Regions from separate parts of the Caulobacter sp. Root487D2Y genome, predicted to be linked through region 1. Evidence: riboswitches for the same ligand, from Rfam matches in the RefSeq annotation. Region 1 holds a riboswitch; the other holds the start of a gene.
The links. A riboswitch is a leader RNA that binds a small molecule or an ion and turns the genes downstream of it on or off. The one in region 1 is predicted to bind ZMP and ZTP.

Region 2: linked by a shared signal. The riboswitch ahead of ASD38_RS00550 (LysE family translocator) and the one ahead of purH (bifunctional phosphoribosylaminoimidazolecarboxamide formyltransferase/IMP cyclohydrolase) in region 1 are both predicted to bind ZMP and ZTP.

The regions. Positions count from the first base shown of each region.
Region 1 is NZ_LMFD01000010.1:537,521-544,692, reverse strand. Features, by position in the region: gene ASD38_RS12440 (phosphomannomutase/phosphoglucomutase) at 1-185, opposite strand, end outside; gene purH (bifunctional phosphoribosylaminoimidazolecarboxamide formyltransferase/IMP cyclohydrolase) at 344-1,933, opposite strand; ZMP/ZTP riboswitch at 1,966-2,046, opposite strand; gene ASD38_RS12430 (argininosuccinate synthase) at 2,221-3,450, opposite strand; gene ASD38_RS12425 (hypothetical protein) at 3,561-3,920, opposite strand; gene ASD38_RS24180 (hypothetical protein) at 3,920-4,243, opposite strand; gene ASD38_RS12415 (potassium transporter Kup) at 4,245-6,203, opposite strand; gene ASD38_RS12410 (Rrf2 family transcriptional regulator) at 6,373-6,810, shown strand; gene ASD38_RS12405 (flavodoxin family protein) at 6,977-7,172, shown strand, end outside.
Region 2 is NZ_LMFD01000001.1:110,555-117,726, forward strand. Features, by position in the region: gene ASD38_RS00540 (Fe2+-dependent dioxygenase) at 1-218, opposite strand, end outside; gene ASD38_RS00545 (TonB-dependent receptor) at 314-2,653, opposite strand; ZMP/ZTP riboswitch at 3,235-3,314, shown strand; gene ASD38_RS00550 (LysE family translocator) at 3,337-3,969, shown strand; gene ASD38_RS00555 (ribonuclease T2) at 4,158-4,877, shown strand; gene ASD38_RS00560 (hypothetical protein) at 4,996-5,319, opposite strand; gene ASD38_RS00565 (hypothetical protein) at 5,650-5,979, opposite strand; gene pnp (polyribonucleotide nucleotidyltransferase) at 6,109-7,172, opposite strand, start outside.

The DNA of each region.
Region 1 (7,172 bases):
GACTGGCCCAGTTCGTGGATGTAGGTGCCCAGGCCCAGGCCCAGGGCCTGCACGCCCAGCAGGTTGATCTCCGGCCCGAACAGCCAGCGCGCGTCGTATTCCCGAAATCCCGTGGCCTTGACCAAGGGTTCGTTTTCGTAAGCGGCGGTATTGGGAACGAGATCGGCGCGAGGTTTGGAGAACATCTGGGCTCACTTCAAGGACTTGCGCGCAAGCTCTAGCTACGAGATCGCCCGCCGACTAGCGCATTCGTATGACATCGCTCCGCGAATTGGCGGATCGACAGGAATTGAGCAGCCGGCGCCTGTCGCGTCCTCGCCGCGACAGGCCACGTGGTTCGGGACTAGTGCCGGAACACGCGCACGCCGGTGAAGGCCATCGTCAGGCCCAGCTTGTCGGCGGCCTCGATCACCTCCGGATCGCGCATCGAGCCGCCCGGCTGGATGATCGCCGTCGCCCCGGCCTCGGCGGCCTGGATCAGGCCGTCGGCGAACGGGAAGAAGGCTTCCGAGGCGCAGGCGCATCCCCGGAGGTCCAAGCCAAAATCGGCGGCCCGAAGGGCCGCGATGCGGGCGCTGTCCTTGCGGTTCATCTGGCCGGCCCCGACGCCCAGGGTCTGGCCGGCGCGGGCGTAGACGATGGCGTTGGACTTGACGTGCTTGCCGACGGTGAAGGCGAACAGCATGTCGCGCACTTCCTCGTCCGTGGGCTGACGCCGGGTGACGATCTTCAGGTCCGAGGCCCTGATGCGCGCGTTGTCGCGGGACTGAACCAGGAAGCCGCCGGCCACCGATTTGAAGGTGTCGCCCGTCGAGAGCGGGTCGGGCAGGCCGCCGGTCACCAGCAGGCGCAGGTTCTTCTTGGCGGCGAACACCGCGACCGCGTCGTCGTCGGCGTCCGGGGCGATCACCACCTCGGTGAAGATCTCGACCATCTGCAACGCGGCCTCGCGGGTCAGGCGGGTGTTGACCGCCACGATGCCGCCGAAGGCCGAGGTGGGATCGCAGGCCAGGGCCCGTTCATAGGCTTCGCGCTGGCTGGCCCCGACCGCCACGCCGCAGGGGTTGGCGTGCTTGATGATCGCCACCGCCGGGCCGGCCGCCGGATCGAACTCGGCGATCAGCTCGAAGGCCGCGTCGGTGTCGTTGATGTTGTTGTAGCTGAGCTCCTTGCCCTGCAACTGCTTGGCGGTGGCCACGCCCGGACGGGGGCTCGGGAAGGTGTAGAAGGCCGCCTTCTGGTGCGGGTTCTCGCCGTAGCGCATCACCTGGCGCAGCTCGCCGGCGATGGCCTTGCGGGCCGGGAAGTCCTGGCCCAGCTGGGCGGCGAACCAGGTGGAGATCGCCGCGTCATAGGCCGCCGTGCGGGCATAGGCGCGGGCCGCCAGGGTCTGGCGCAGGGGCAGGGTCGTCCCGCCGGCCTTTAGGGCCTCCAGCACTTCGGCCAGGTCCGACGGGTCGGTGCAGACGGCGACATAGCCATGGTTCTTGGCCGCCGAGCGGATCATGGCCGGGCCGCCGATGTCGATGTTCTCGACGCACTCGGCGTAGGACCCGCCCTTCGCGACCGTGGCCTCGAACGGATAGAGGTTCACATACAGGATATCGATGCCGCCGATGCCGTGGTCGGCCATGGCCTTGGCGTGTTCCGGCGCGTCGCGAACGCCCAGCAGGCCGCCGTGCACGATCGGGTGCAGGGTCTTGACCCGGCCGTCCATCATCTCGGGGAACTGGGTCAGGTCCGAGACGTCCTTGACCGGAATCCCGGCCGCCGCGATCGCCGCCTTGGTGCCGCCGGTCGAGACCAGCTCGACGCCGGCCGCGTGCAGGACCTGGGCCGCCTCGACCAGGCCGGCTTTGTCGGAGACCGATAGCAGGGCCCGCTTGGGGGCGACGAGATCGGGGGCGGACGGATAGTCGGGGGCGGCGGGCACGGGCGGACTCCTTGGCGTCTGATTGGACAAGAAAACGGAGCCCAGGCGCGCGGCATATGAGGTCCGCGCTCCCCGATGGTTGCCCATCACTAGCGCCAGTCACGCGAACGAGGCGGAAAATACGGGGGCAGGCCGGGGAGTCAATGCGGTCAGGCCCTCCCCGCGTCCGGGCGGATGGAGGCTCCCACCCGCGGGCGTCCTCAAGATCTTGGAAGGGCGACGGCGGACCCAACAAAAAAGCCCCGCCGGCGACGGCGGGGCCTTGTCTTGTCGGAGGGGCGTGAGCCCTAGGCGTCGCGTTTGTCGCGCTTGGCCAGGACGCGCAGGCGCAGGGCGTTGAGCTTGATGAAGCCGCCGGCGTCGCGGTGGTCGTAGGCGACCTTGCCTTCCTCGAAGGTGACCAGGTCCTGGTCGTAGAGGCTGTAGGGGCTGGTGCGGCCGATGACCGAAACGTTGCCCTTGTAGAGCTTGACCCGCACCTGGCCGGCCACCTTGGCCTGGCTGTAGTCGATGGCGGCCTGCAGCATCTCGCGCTCGGGCGAGAACCAGAAGCCGTTGTAAACGAGCGACGCATATTTCGGCATCAGCTCGTCCTTCAGGTGCATGGCGCCGCGATCCAGCGTGATCGACTCGATGCCGCGGTGGGCGGCCAGCAGGATCGTGCCGCCCGGGGTCTCGTAGACGCCGCGCGACTTCATGCCGACGAAGCGGTTCTCGACCAGGTCCAGGCGCCCGATGCCGTTGTCGCGGCCCAGTTCGTTCAGCTTGGTCAGCAGGGCGGCCGGCGACAGCTTGACGCCGTCGATGGCGACCGGGTCGCCCTTCTCGAAGTCGATGGTGATCACGGTCGCCTTGTCCGGTGCATCTTCCGGAGCGATCGTGCGCATGTGGACGAACTCGGGGGCCTCGACGGCCGGATCCTCGAGGACTTTGCCTTCCGAGCTCGAGTGCAGCAGGTTGGCGTCGACGCTGAACGGGGCTTCGCCGCGCTTGTCCTTGGTGATCTGGATCTGATGCTTCTCGGCGAAGTCCAGTAGGGCCTCGCGGGACTTGAAGTCCCATTCGCGCCAGGGGGCGATCACGGTGATGTCGGGCTCCAGGCCGTAATAGCCCAGCTCGAAGCGGACCTGGTCGTTGCCCTTGCCGGTCGCGCCGTGGCTGACGGCGTCGGCGCCGGTCTTGCGGGCGATCTCGATCTGCTTCTTGGCGATCAGCGGACGGGCGATCGAGGTGCCCAGCAGGTACTGGCCCTCATAGACGGTGTTGGCCCGGAACATCGGGAACACGAAGTCGCGCACGAACTCCTCGCGCACGTCCTCGATGAAGATGTTCTCCGGCTTGACGCCGGCGGCCAGGGCCTTGGCCCGCGCCGGCTCGATTTCCTCGCCCTGGCCCAGGTCGGCGGTGAAGGTCACGACCTCCGCCCCGTATTCGGTCTGCAGCCACTTGAGGATGATCGAGGTGTCGAGGCCGCCCGAATAGGCGAGCACGACCTTCTTCACGGGCTTGCCAGCCATGAGGGGGTCCTTCCGAGGAAACACAAAGTCGCAGGTGTCTCTCCTTCGGAGAAACACCGGGTCGCGGGGCGTTTAGCGCGGTTTCGCGACGATTGAAACGCGCCGCGCGCCTAAAGCTTGATCTGACCTTCGGCGGCCAGCTGGTTGAGGGCGCGGCGGACCTGGCTCAGATGCACCACCGCGAAGATCGCCGCCAGGATGGCGCGCACGCACAGCAGGATGATCCCGACGTTCAGCTCCAGCGGCCGACGGCTCTCGACCAGCAGCCACAGGCTGAGCAGGAAGGCGAAGGTCGGCAGCGAGGCCAGGGCCACGGCCCGCGGCGCCCGCCACACGGTCCTGCCCGACGGCGACCACAGGACCGGCACCAGCACGTCCTTGACCTTGCCCCAGGCCATGCGCGAGGCGCCGCCCATGATCGACAGGGCCAGCAGCCACAGCACGTCGCCGATGACCGCGAGGAAGTTCATCAGTCGCGTTCCTTGCGCATCGCGAACAGCGTCTGGACCTGCATGAAGACGCAGATGCCGAGCCAGAGCATCACGGCGTCGAGGCTCAGGTCCTTGAGCGTCATCTGGTGGGCGCCGAAGATGCGAAAGGCGACAACGCCGCCCGTGACGAGCAGCACGCTCGACGGCGCCCAAACGAGCCATTGCGACAAGGCCCGTCGCTCCCGCCCTCCCAGGACCAGACTATGACCGAGGGGCCGCGTGCGTCGCCAGACCAGGGCGCCCGTTCCCAGGCAGACCATCACCGTGACGATCCAGGCAAGGACGGCGAGTTCCCCGTTCATCCTAGACCGTCACCTGCGCGCCCAGCTCGACCACGCGGCCGGGCGGGATCTTGAAGAAGTCGGTCGGGTTGGTGGCGTTCTTCATCAGGAAGATGAAGATCCGGTCCTGCCACAGCGGCATGCCGCTGTTGGCCGACGGCACGATCGAGCGGCGGCCCAGGAAGAAGCTGGTGGCCATGATGTCGAACTTCAGCCCCTGCTGCTTGCGCAGCAAGGCCAGGGCCTTGGGCACGTTGGGGCTTTCCATGAAGCCGTAGAAGATCTCGACCTTCTTGAAGTCGGCGTTGACCGCCTGGGTGCGGATGCGGTCCTCGTCGGCCACGCGCGGGGTCTCGGCCGTGCGGACGGTCAGCACCACGTTGCGCTCGTGCAGCACCTTGTTGTGCTTGAGGTTGTGCATCAGGGCGACCGGGGTCATGTCCGGGTCGGAGGTCAGGAAGATCGCCGTGCCGGGGGCGCGGTGCGGGGCGCGGGCTCGCAGGATCTCCATCAGGTCGACCAGGGGCACGCTGTCGCGGCGGGTCTTGTCGGTCAGGATCTGGGCGCCGCGCGTCCAGGTCCACATGATCAGCACCAGCACCGCGCCGAACACCAGGGGCAGCCAGGCGCCGTCCGGGATCTTCAGGGCGTTGGAGGCGATGAACACCAGGTCGATCATCGACAGCGGGATCAGCAGGGCGGCCGTCTGCCAGAGGTTCCACTTCCACACCAGGCGCAGCACCACATAGGCCAGCAGGGTGTCGACGAACATCGCGCCGGTCACGGCGATGCCGTAGGCGCTGGCCAGCTTGTGCGAGCTCTGGAACATCACCAGCAGGATCAGCACGCCGACCAGCAGGAAGGTGTTGACCGCCGGCACATAGATCTGGCCGGCCTGGGTCTCGGACGTGCGCTTGATGTCCAGGCGCGGCAGCAGGCCCAGCTGCACCGCCTGCTGGGTCATCGAGAACGCGCCGGTGATCACCGCCTGGCTGGCGATGACCGTGGCCACCGTGGCCATCAGCAGCACCGGCCAGTAGGCGAAGGTCGGCACCATGTCCCAGAACGGATTGTGCCGCGCGGCCGGGTTGTCCAGCACCAGCGAGCCCTGGCCCAGATAGTTCAGGGCCAGGCACGGGAAGGCCAGCCACAGCCAGGCGGCGCGGATCGGGGCTTTGCCGAAATGGCCCATGTCGGCGTACAGCGCCTCGGCGCCGGTCACCGCCAGGAACACGCTGCCCAGGATCACGAAGCCCAGGAAGCCGTTCTCCAGCAGGAAGCGCACGCCGTACCAGGGATTGAAGGCCCGCAGGATCGACAGGTCGTCGACCAGGTGGAACAGGCCCAGCGCGCCCAGGATCAGGAACCAGGCGCTCATCACCGGCCCGAACAGGGCGGCCATCCGGTGCGTGCCCTTGGCCTGGACCAGGAACAGCGCCACCAGGATCCCGGCCGAGATCGGCAGGATGTAGGGCGTCAGGGCGTGGCCGACGTGCGGCGCGTCCTTCATGCCCTCGACCGCCGACAGCACCGAGATGGCCGGGGTGATGATGCCGTCGCCATAGAACAGCGCCGCCCCGATCACGCCCAGGAAAAACACCGCCGTCGAGCGCTTGCTGCCGGCCTTGCCGAGCGCTTTTTGCGCGAGCGCCATCAGGGCCAGGGTGCCGCCCTCGCCCTTGTTGTCGGCCCGCATGAAGAAGATCACGTACTTGATCGTGACGAACAGGGTCAGGGTCCACAGCACCAGCGACACCACCCCCAGCACGGCGTGCTCGGTGGCGGTGGTGCTGCGCGAATGGGCCAGGGCTTCGCGCATGGCGTAGAGCGGACTGGTCCCGATATCGCCGAACACGACGCCGATGGCGCCGACGGCGAGCGCGAGGAAGCTATGCCCTTTCAGGTCATGGCCGGCTTGCGGAGGGACGTCACACGGGGCGGCGCTGTCGGAAGCGGGAGCGCCAGAGGCTTCGGAAGCCATTCAATCCCTCCGGGGTCGCCCTCGCAAAACGCGGTGCGGAGCCCCATATCGATCAAGCGGGGCGCGATACACCCAATCCTGCTCCGGTTCAATCGCGACCTGAAGCGGGATAACAACGATAGTTTTTGGTTGAACGCACGAGCGACGTCCTTAGGGTCCTGCCACAGAAATGTCCGACAGTCAGAAATTCCCCGTCGCCGCGCACGCCCTGGCCTATCTGGCGCACAAGAACGCCTTTTCGGCCGACCGCGCCGTGGCCAGCGCCGAGCTCGCCGCGTCGGTCCCGACCAACCCGGTGGTGGTGCGTCGCGTGACCGCCATGCTGGGCAAGGCGGGGCTGATCGGCGCGCGCGCCGGCGCCAACGGCGGCGCCTGGCTGCTCCAGTCCCCCGAAACCATCACCCTGGACGTGGTGCTGCGGGCCGTGAACGGCTGCGCCCACCTGGGCGTGGCCCCCAAGGGCGTCAAGGGATGCCCGGTCGGCGAGAAGATCCCGGACGCCGTGCGCGGGGCGATGATCGCCGCCGACACCGCCGTGGCCGACCGGCTGTCGCAGATCTCGGTGGCCGACCTGCTGAACGGCGCTTCGGCCGAGGTCGCGGCCTAGAACCTTCTCTTCTGCTCTTTCCGCCGCCCTCATCGGCGCTGAAACGGCCTTCAGAATAACTGCACCACCAAGTGTTGCCGATCCCCTGGAAACCTGCCGAACCGTGCATACGTAATCGACACGGTTTCAGTTGCGAAACCGACAACCAGTTTCAGGGCTCACCACAATGACCAAGGTCGCCATCGTTTATCACTCGGGCTACGGCCACACCGCCGTCCTGGCCGACAAGATCGCGGAAGGCGTCCGCGACGCCGGCCAGACCCCGGTGCTGCTGAAGATCGACAACGCCGCCCAGGACTTCGCGCCGCTGATCGAGCAGATCTCCGACGCCGACGCCGTGGTGTTCGGGGCCCCGACCTACA
Region 2 (7,172 bases), on a different contig from region 1:
GCCGAGACGAACAGCGGATTGGCCTGCAGGGCCTGGACGACGATCGCCCCGAGCTCGCGGGCCGTCGCGCCGTCCTGCGGCAGCTGCCGGTTGTTCTTGGCCAGCGCCGCCTGGAAGCCCGAGGTGGCGTTGCCGTCGATCCAGTCGGCCGCGTCGAGCACGGCCCGGCAGTGGGACACCTCGGCGGGCGTCAGGACGTCGGGGATCTGGATCATCATGATCCGACTCCTATCAGAAACATGGCGTCGTCCGGGAGGCCGCTCCCGGACGACGCGCTCGAACGTCAACGATCGGACTCCGGGGAGGGAGGGGATCAGTACTTGACGTTCAAGGTCAGGATCGCCTGCCGGCCGGGGGCCGGATTGGCGTGGTGGACGCCGTTGGTGTTGGCGATATAGCGCTCGTCGCCGAGGTTCTGGACGTTCAGCTGCAGGTCGACCTTGTCATTGACCACGTAGCTGGCGAAGGCATCGAAGCGCCAGTAGGCCGGGGCGTAGACCTTGTTGGCCCCGCCGCCCGCGCCGCCCTGGTTGCCGCCGAAGCTGTCGGAGACGTAGTAGGCGCCGCCGCCCAGCGACAGGGCGCGGATCACGCGATAGGTCGAGAACAGGCTGAAGGTGTGCTCGGGGGTGTTGGCCAGCGGATCGCCCTGGTTGACGCCGTTATAGGCGCCGCGGACCAGTTCGCTGTCCATGTAGGTGTAGCCGCCGAAGGCCTGCCACTTGGACGTGATGTTGCCCGAGACGCCCAGTTCGAAGCCCTGGACCTGGGTCTCTCCGACCTGCTGGTAGACGCCGGGCAGGACCTGAATCTGGGCGTTCTCGCGGATGGTTTTGAACACCGCGCCCGACAGGGCGAGCTTGTCGTCGAAGACGTTCCACTTGGCGCCGGCCTCGAAGCTTTCGCTGTCCTCGGGCTCGAGCACCTGGCCGGACAGGTTGCCCGCGCCGTTGGTGGCGTTGCTGTTCTGGTCGCCGCCGGCGATGCCGGGCGGGGTCGAGGCGGTGCCGTAGGAGACGTAGAGGCTGGAGTCCTCGGTCGGCTTGTAGACCAGGCCGGCCTGGTAGTTGGTGAAGCTCCACTCGGCGTCGCGATAGGTGATCGTGCCGCCCGAGAACACGCCCTGGTTCTGGGTGAAGCTGGAGTAGTCGTGGCCCGAGCTCTGGTAGTTGTCGTGGCGGACGCCCAGGTTCAGCAACCACTTTTCGCCAAACTCGATGGTGTCGAAGGCGTAGACCGCCGCCGTCTTGCTGAGGTTGTAGTTGGCCGGGCTGCGGTTGATGACGCCGGCCCACGGGTCCTTGTCGTTGGGCGCGTAGACCAGGGTGCAGTCGCCCGCCCCCAGATTGGTCGAGTTCGCGGCGGTCATCGAGAAGCCGGTCGGGCAGGTCGAACCGCTGGTCGTGAAGGTGGTGTAGGTGGCGTTGAGGTTCTTCTCGCGGCTCAGCTCCAGGCCCAGATCGAAGCTGTGATTGATCGCGCCGGTGTCGAACTTGCCGTGGAAATCGGTCACGGCGGCGATCGTCGTGGTCGGGTTCCAGCGCGTCTTGGTGGCGCGCTTCATCCACCACGACCCGTCGACCAGTTGGGCGGGGCCGCCGTCGCCAGGATTGGTGACGATGTAGTCGTTGAGGGTCTTGGAGTAGCGCAGCACCTGGCGAACGCCGAAGTTCTCGTTGATCTGGTGATCGAAGGCGATCGTGCCGATGTCGGCCTTGGTCTTCTGGTAGTCGCGCGAGCGCAGGCCGTAGAAGCTGCGCGGATCGACCGCCAGTATGCCGTCCTCGGTGCGCGGCTGGGCGGTCTTGGTCGACAGCGGGATGCCGTAGTCGGGCATGTTGTTACCGTCGAGATGGTAGTAGCTGAGCACCAGCTGGGTCGGGCCGTTCAGGCCGAAGGCGACCGACGGCGCGATCCCCCAGCGGTCGAAGTCCACCGCCTTGCGGCCCGGGGTGTTCCCCTGCGTGCCCAGCAGGTTCAGGCGCACGGCGACGCTGTCGTTGATCTTGTGGTTCAGGTCGACCGTGGCGCGGACATACGCGTCCGTGCCCACGCCCAGCGAACCGGTGGCGAAGTCGTCGGCCTTGGGGCTCTTGGAGGTCAGGTTGATGCTGCCGCCGCCCGAGCCGCGGCCGCTATAGGCCGAGTCCGGACCCTTCACGACCTCGACCTGCTCGAGGTTGAACACCTCGCGGGTCTGGCCGCCGCTGTCGCGCACGCCGTCGACGAAGACGTTGTTGCCCGAGGCCTGGCCGCGGATGAACGGACGGTCGGCCAGAGGCTGGCCGCCCTCGCCCGCCCCGAAGGTGATGCCCGGCGAGTTGCGCAGGATGTCCGTCAGCGAGGTGGCGGCGGTCTGCTCGATGATCTTGCGCGGGATGACCGTGATGGACTTGGGCGTGTCGACCAGCGGCGCGGTGATCTTGGCCGACGGGACGTCGGCGACGCGCCGGCCGTCGACCTTGACGCCCGAGACCTCGGTCGCCGCGTCGGCCGACGCCGCCGTGACGAGCGCCGTATCGGCGCCCGGGGCCGAGGCGAGGGCCGACGGGGCCATGGCCAGGCCGGCCAGACCCGCCACGGCGGCCGCGCCCAGAGCGGCGCGGGCTTGGCTGCGGACGCCGGCGACGGCGGGCTTGGAAGTCTTTTGCATCAGGAACCCCAGCAAGGCCGCCGAGACGCGCGGCCCTAATCGTAATTGCGACGCGTTCTTAGCTGGAGCGTTGCAAGAGTGCAATGATAATCATTCTCAAAAATGTTTCCCTCCGCCCCCCATGGGGGCGGACAGACCGCGCAGCGGTCGGGTGGGGGCAAGTGTTAGCCGGCACGACGTCTCAAGCTCACGCGGCGGGCCGCTGAGGTGACGGAAAGGGAGAGATCAGGATACGGGCGGTTTGGGAGGTGAGGACCAAATCGGGTCGAGAAAGTTCAGGACGTTGAATCGCGAGGGTTTGATCGCTGAGCGCCGCCAACCGGGGACATGCTCTCACGGCACGGCCTCGCCAAATCGCCTCAGAAGCGTGGAGTGAGTGCGTGTCCCCAACGACATCCTCGACGTCAAACCTTGATCCTGGACAACAACCAAGCGCAGCGGATGACGTTGGGGACACGCACTCACGGCGAACGCTCTGCAACCCTGCCAGCGCCCTGGTGTGAGAGCATGTCCCCGCCCGTTCCTAGCAAGGCCCCCAGGAAACCTGGCTTCAACCTTCACCGCGAACCAGTGTACACACGCCGAGTCCGCGTGACTGGCGATCACAGGGAGCACCCTGAGGGAGCGCGGACGTCATGAGCCGTTCGCCTGGGCGCCCACCTTTTCGCAAACGGAACTCGCCCATGCCCGAAGCCAGGACCTGGATCGCCTTCAGTCTCGTCTGCCTGGGCATGGCCCTGACCCCCGGGCCGAACATGCTGTATCTGGTCAGCCGCTCGATCTGCCAGGGCCGCTGGGCCGGGATCGTGTCGCTGGTCGGCACGGCGGCCGGGTTCATCGTCTATCTGGTCTGCGCGGCCCTGGGGATCACCGCCCTGCTGATGGCCGCGCCGATCGCCTACGACATCCTGCGGTTCGGCGGCGCGCTCTATCTGGCGTGGCTGGCCTGGCAGGCGATCAAGCCGGGCGGCGCCTCGCCGTTCCAGGTGCGCCAGCTGCCCAAGGACAGCCCCGCCCGGCTGATCAGCATGGGCTTCCTGACCAACCTGCTGAACCCCAAGGCGGCGATGCTCTATCTGTCGCTGCTGCCGCAGTTCATCGACCCGCACCGCGGCGCGATCTTCGGCCAGTCCCTGGTCCTGGGCGGCAGCCAGATCGTGATCAGCCTGACGGTCAACGGCTGCATCTGCCTGGCCGCCGGGACCATCGCCGGCTTCCTGGCCACCCGGCCCAGTTTCGCCCTGATCCAGCGCTGGCTGATGGCCTCGGTGCTGGGCGGGCTGGCGGTGCGGATGGCCACCGAGGCGCGGCGGTAATTCAAATCCGCTCATCCCGGCGAATGCCGGGACCCAGATGGATGGCTTTGGAGCTGACGCCAAGAACGTTGAGCCCTTCCAATCAGCCACCCAGCTTTTGGATCTGGGTCCCGGCGTTCGCCGGGATGAGCGGAATTGAGGGACGGTCGTGACGTGCTAGACAGGGCGCGGTGAGCCCCGGAGCCCCCATGCCGTCGTCCAAGATCACCCAGGCCGTGCTCGGCCTTTTCGCATCCCTGGCCCTGGCCGGCGCCGCCCAGGCCTCCAGCCTGAAGTCCTGCGCGATCCCGCCCAGCGTGATCCCGGCCGCGGCCGAGGTTCCGCCCGCCCGCGAGATCCACACCGACGTCCCGACGGCCGCCTATCTGCTGGCGTTGTTCTGGTCGCCCGAGGCGTGCCGCGCGGGCATCCCGGAGTCGGACAAGGTCATCCAGTGCCAGACCAACAGCTTCGGCTTCACGGTGCACGGCCTGTGGCCCAGCGGACCGGACAAGGTCCATCCCCGTTACTGCAAGCCCAGCCCGCCGATGAGCGCGGCCACGGTGATGGCCAATCTGTGCATGACCCCCTCGCCCTGGCTGCAGCAGCACGAGTGGCAGGCGCACGGCACCTGCCAGTGGGACACGCCCGAGGCCTATTTCAAGAAGGCCCGCGCCGTGCGCGACGGCTTCAAGGTTCCGGACCTCAAGCCGGGCCCGAGCGGGACCCTGACCGCCGGCGAGGTGCGCGCCGCCTTCCTCAAGCGCAATCGCGGCATGACCGCCGACGGCCTGAACGTGCGGGTCAACAAGGAGGGCCGCCTGATCGAGGTCTGGATCTGCATGGACCTGAAGTTCAAGCCGGCGGCGTGCCGGGGCGGGAACGGGACGCCGGACGACGTGATCGTGCAGGTGACGCCGAGGGGCTAGGGCCGACCAACCTTCAGGCAGGGTGCGTGGTCCTCGTCCTTCGACAGGCCCAGGATGAGGACCGAGTGCAGGTGGCGGTGGAAAACCTCATCGCGAGCTTGTCGAAGGACGACCGACCCTAGCGCGCGTCGGTATGTCGCCAGCCGCGCGCCACGCCTTCCATCCAATGGGTGTTGCGGGCCCGCGAGGCTTCGAAGCAGACGGCGCAGACCAGGGTGATCCCCGCGGCGGCCTCGGACTGGGCGGTCCAGCCGCCGCCGGCCAGGCGGGCCGTCTCGCAGCGGTCGCACCAAGCCGCCTGTTCGTCCGACGCGTCCTCGTCCTGCGGCCCCTCCGGTTCAACGAAGCCGAGCCCGACGCCCGAGACCAGGTGCCCGCACACGAAGGCGGGTCTTTGCGCCCCGTGGCGGTCGCAGTGAATTCGTCTCGGATCGTCGTTCATCCCAAGCGCCCCCCAAACGCTTATGGTTAAGCTAACCCCTTTGAACGGAAACGCAAAACGGGTTGGGGGCGGGACGCTTGGCTGGAAGGGGCGCGGCCGGGAGCCGGCGAACCGGACAGGCGGTTTGCGGCGACCGGCCGCCCTCGGCGGACAGGCCCCGCCTTAGATCCATGGAGGCGAGCTTGCTCTGGGGTCAGGCCGTGTCAAGGACGACGCTCCGCGTCGCCGCGGCGCGGCCGGCCGAAGGCCGGTCCTTGACACGGCCTGACCCCAGAGCTCCGATCCACCAAGGATTTGAGGCGGGGCCGCATCCACGGGCGGATGCGGCCATCAATACCCGCGTTGGTCGCACCACACTTTTCTGAATTCCGAATAGGGGATCTGGAAGATGGTGAGCCTGTCGCCACCGGATTTGCTCGGAACGCCCAACTCGTGTCCGACGAGGGTGTCGAAGAATGAGCCTTCTACGAGACTATTAAAGCCAGGCAGTTCGTTCATCCGGCCTGCGAAATCCGCGACGGCGCGGCACACCGTTTGGCCATTGGCGAAAACGTCGATGGCGCGCGGCACATCTCCAGAAGCACTCACTTCGTAGAAGAGAGTGATCGGATTTTCCGACGCGGGATGCTCCCAGTCACAGCGATAGTGTGTGAAATCCATTCGGCGAGGCTATCCCGAAGAACGGCGCCTCTGCCAAGCCCCTGCGGCGCACCCCCCAAACGCAAAACGGGCGGCCCCTTTCGGAGCCGCCCGCCTGCTAAAGTCTCACGATGGAGACCGCCATCACCCTCAGGTGTTGACGGCTTCCTCCGGGCTCACGGCTTCCTTCTTGGACAGGTCTTCGCCGGTTTCCTGGTCGACGACCTTCATCGACAGCTTGGTCTTGCCGCGATCGTCGAAGCCCAGGAGCTTGACCTTCACGATCTGGCCTTCCTTCAGCACGTCCGAGGGCTTGGCCACCCGTTCGTTGCTGATCTGGCTGACGTGGACCAGGCCGTCCTTGGCGCCGAAGAAGTTCACGAAGGCGCCGAAGTCGACGACCTTGACGACCTTGCCGTCGTAGATCGCGCCGACTTCCGCTTCCTGGGTGATCGACTTGATCCAGTCGATCGCCGCCTTGATCTTGGCGGCGTCCGAGGCCGAGACCTTCACGGTGCCTTCGTCGTTGATGTCGACCTTGGCGCCGGTGGTGGCGACGATCTCGCGGATCACCTTGCCGCCGGTGCCGATCACTTCGCGGATCTTGTCGGTCGGGATGGTGATGGTCTCGATCTTGGGCGCGTAGTCGCCGACGTCTTCACGCGGCGCGTCCATGGCCTTGTTCATCTCGCCCAGGATGTGCTCGCGGCCGCCCTTAGCCTGGGCCAGCGCTTGCTCCATGATCGCGGGCGTGATGCCGGCGATCTTGATGTCCATCTGCAGAGACGTCAGGCCCTGGCTGGTGCCGGCCACCTTGAAGTCCATGTCGCCCAGGTGATCTTCGTCGCCCAGGATGTCGGACAGAACGGCGAAGCCGTCCTTTTCGAGGATCAGGCCCATGGCGATGCCCGAGACCGGACGGATCAGCGGAACGCCCGCGTCCATCATGGCCAGCGAGCTGCCGCAGACCGTGGCCATCGAGGACGAGCCGTTCGACTCGGTGATCTCGGAGACCAGGCGGATGGTGTAGGGGAAGTCTTCCTTGGCCGGCAGCATCGGACGCAGAGCCCGCCAAGCCAGCTTGCCGTGGCCGATTTCGCGGCGGCCCGGGCTGCCCATGCGGCCGGTCTCACCGACGCTGTAGGGAGGGAAGTTGTAGTGCAGCAGGAAGGATTCCTTGTAGGTGCCTTCCAGCGCGTCGATGAACTGCTCGT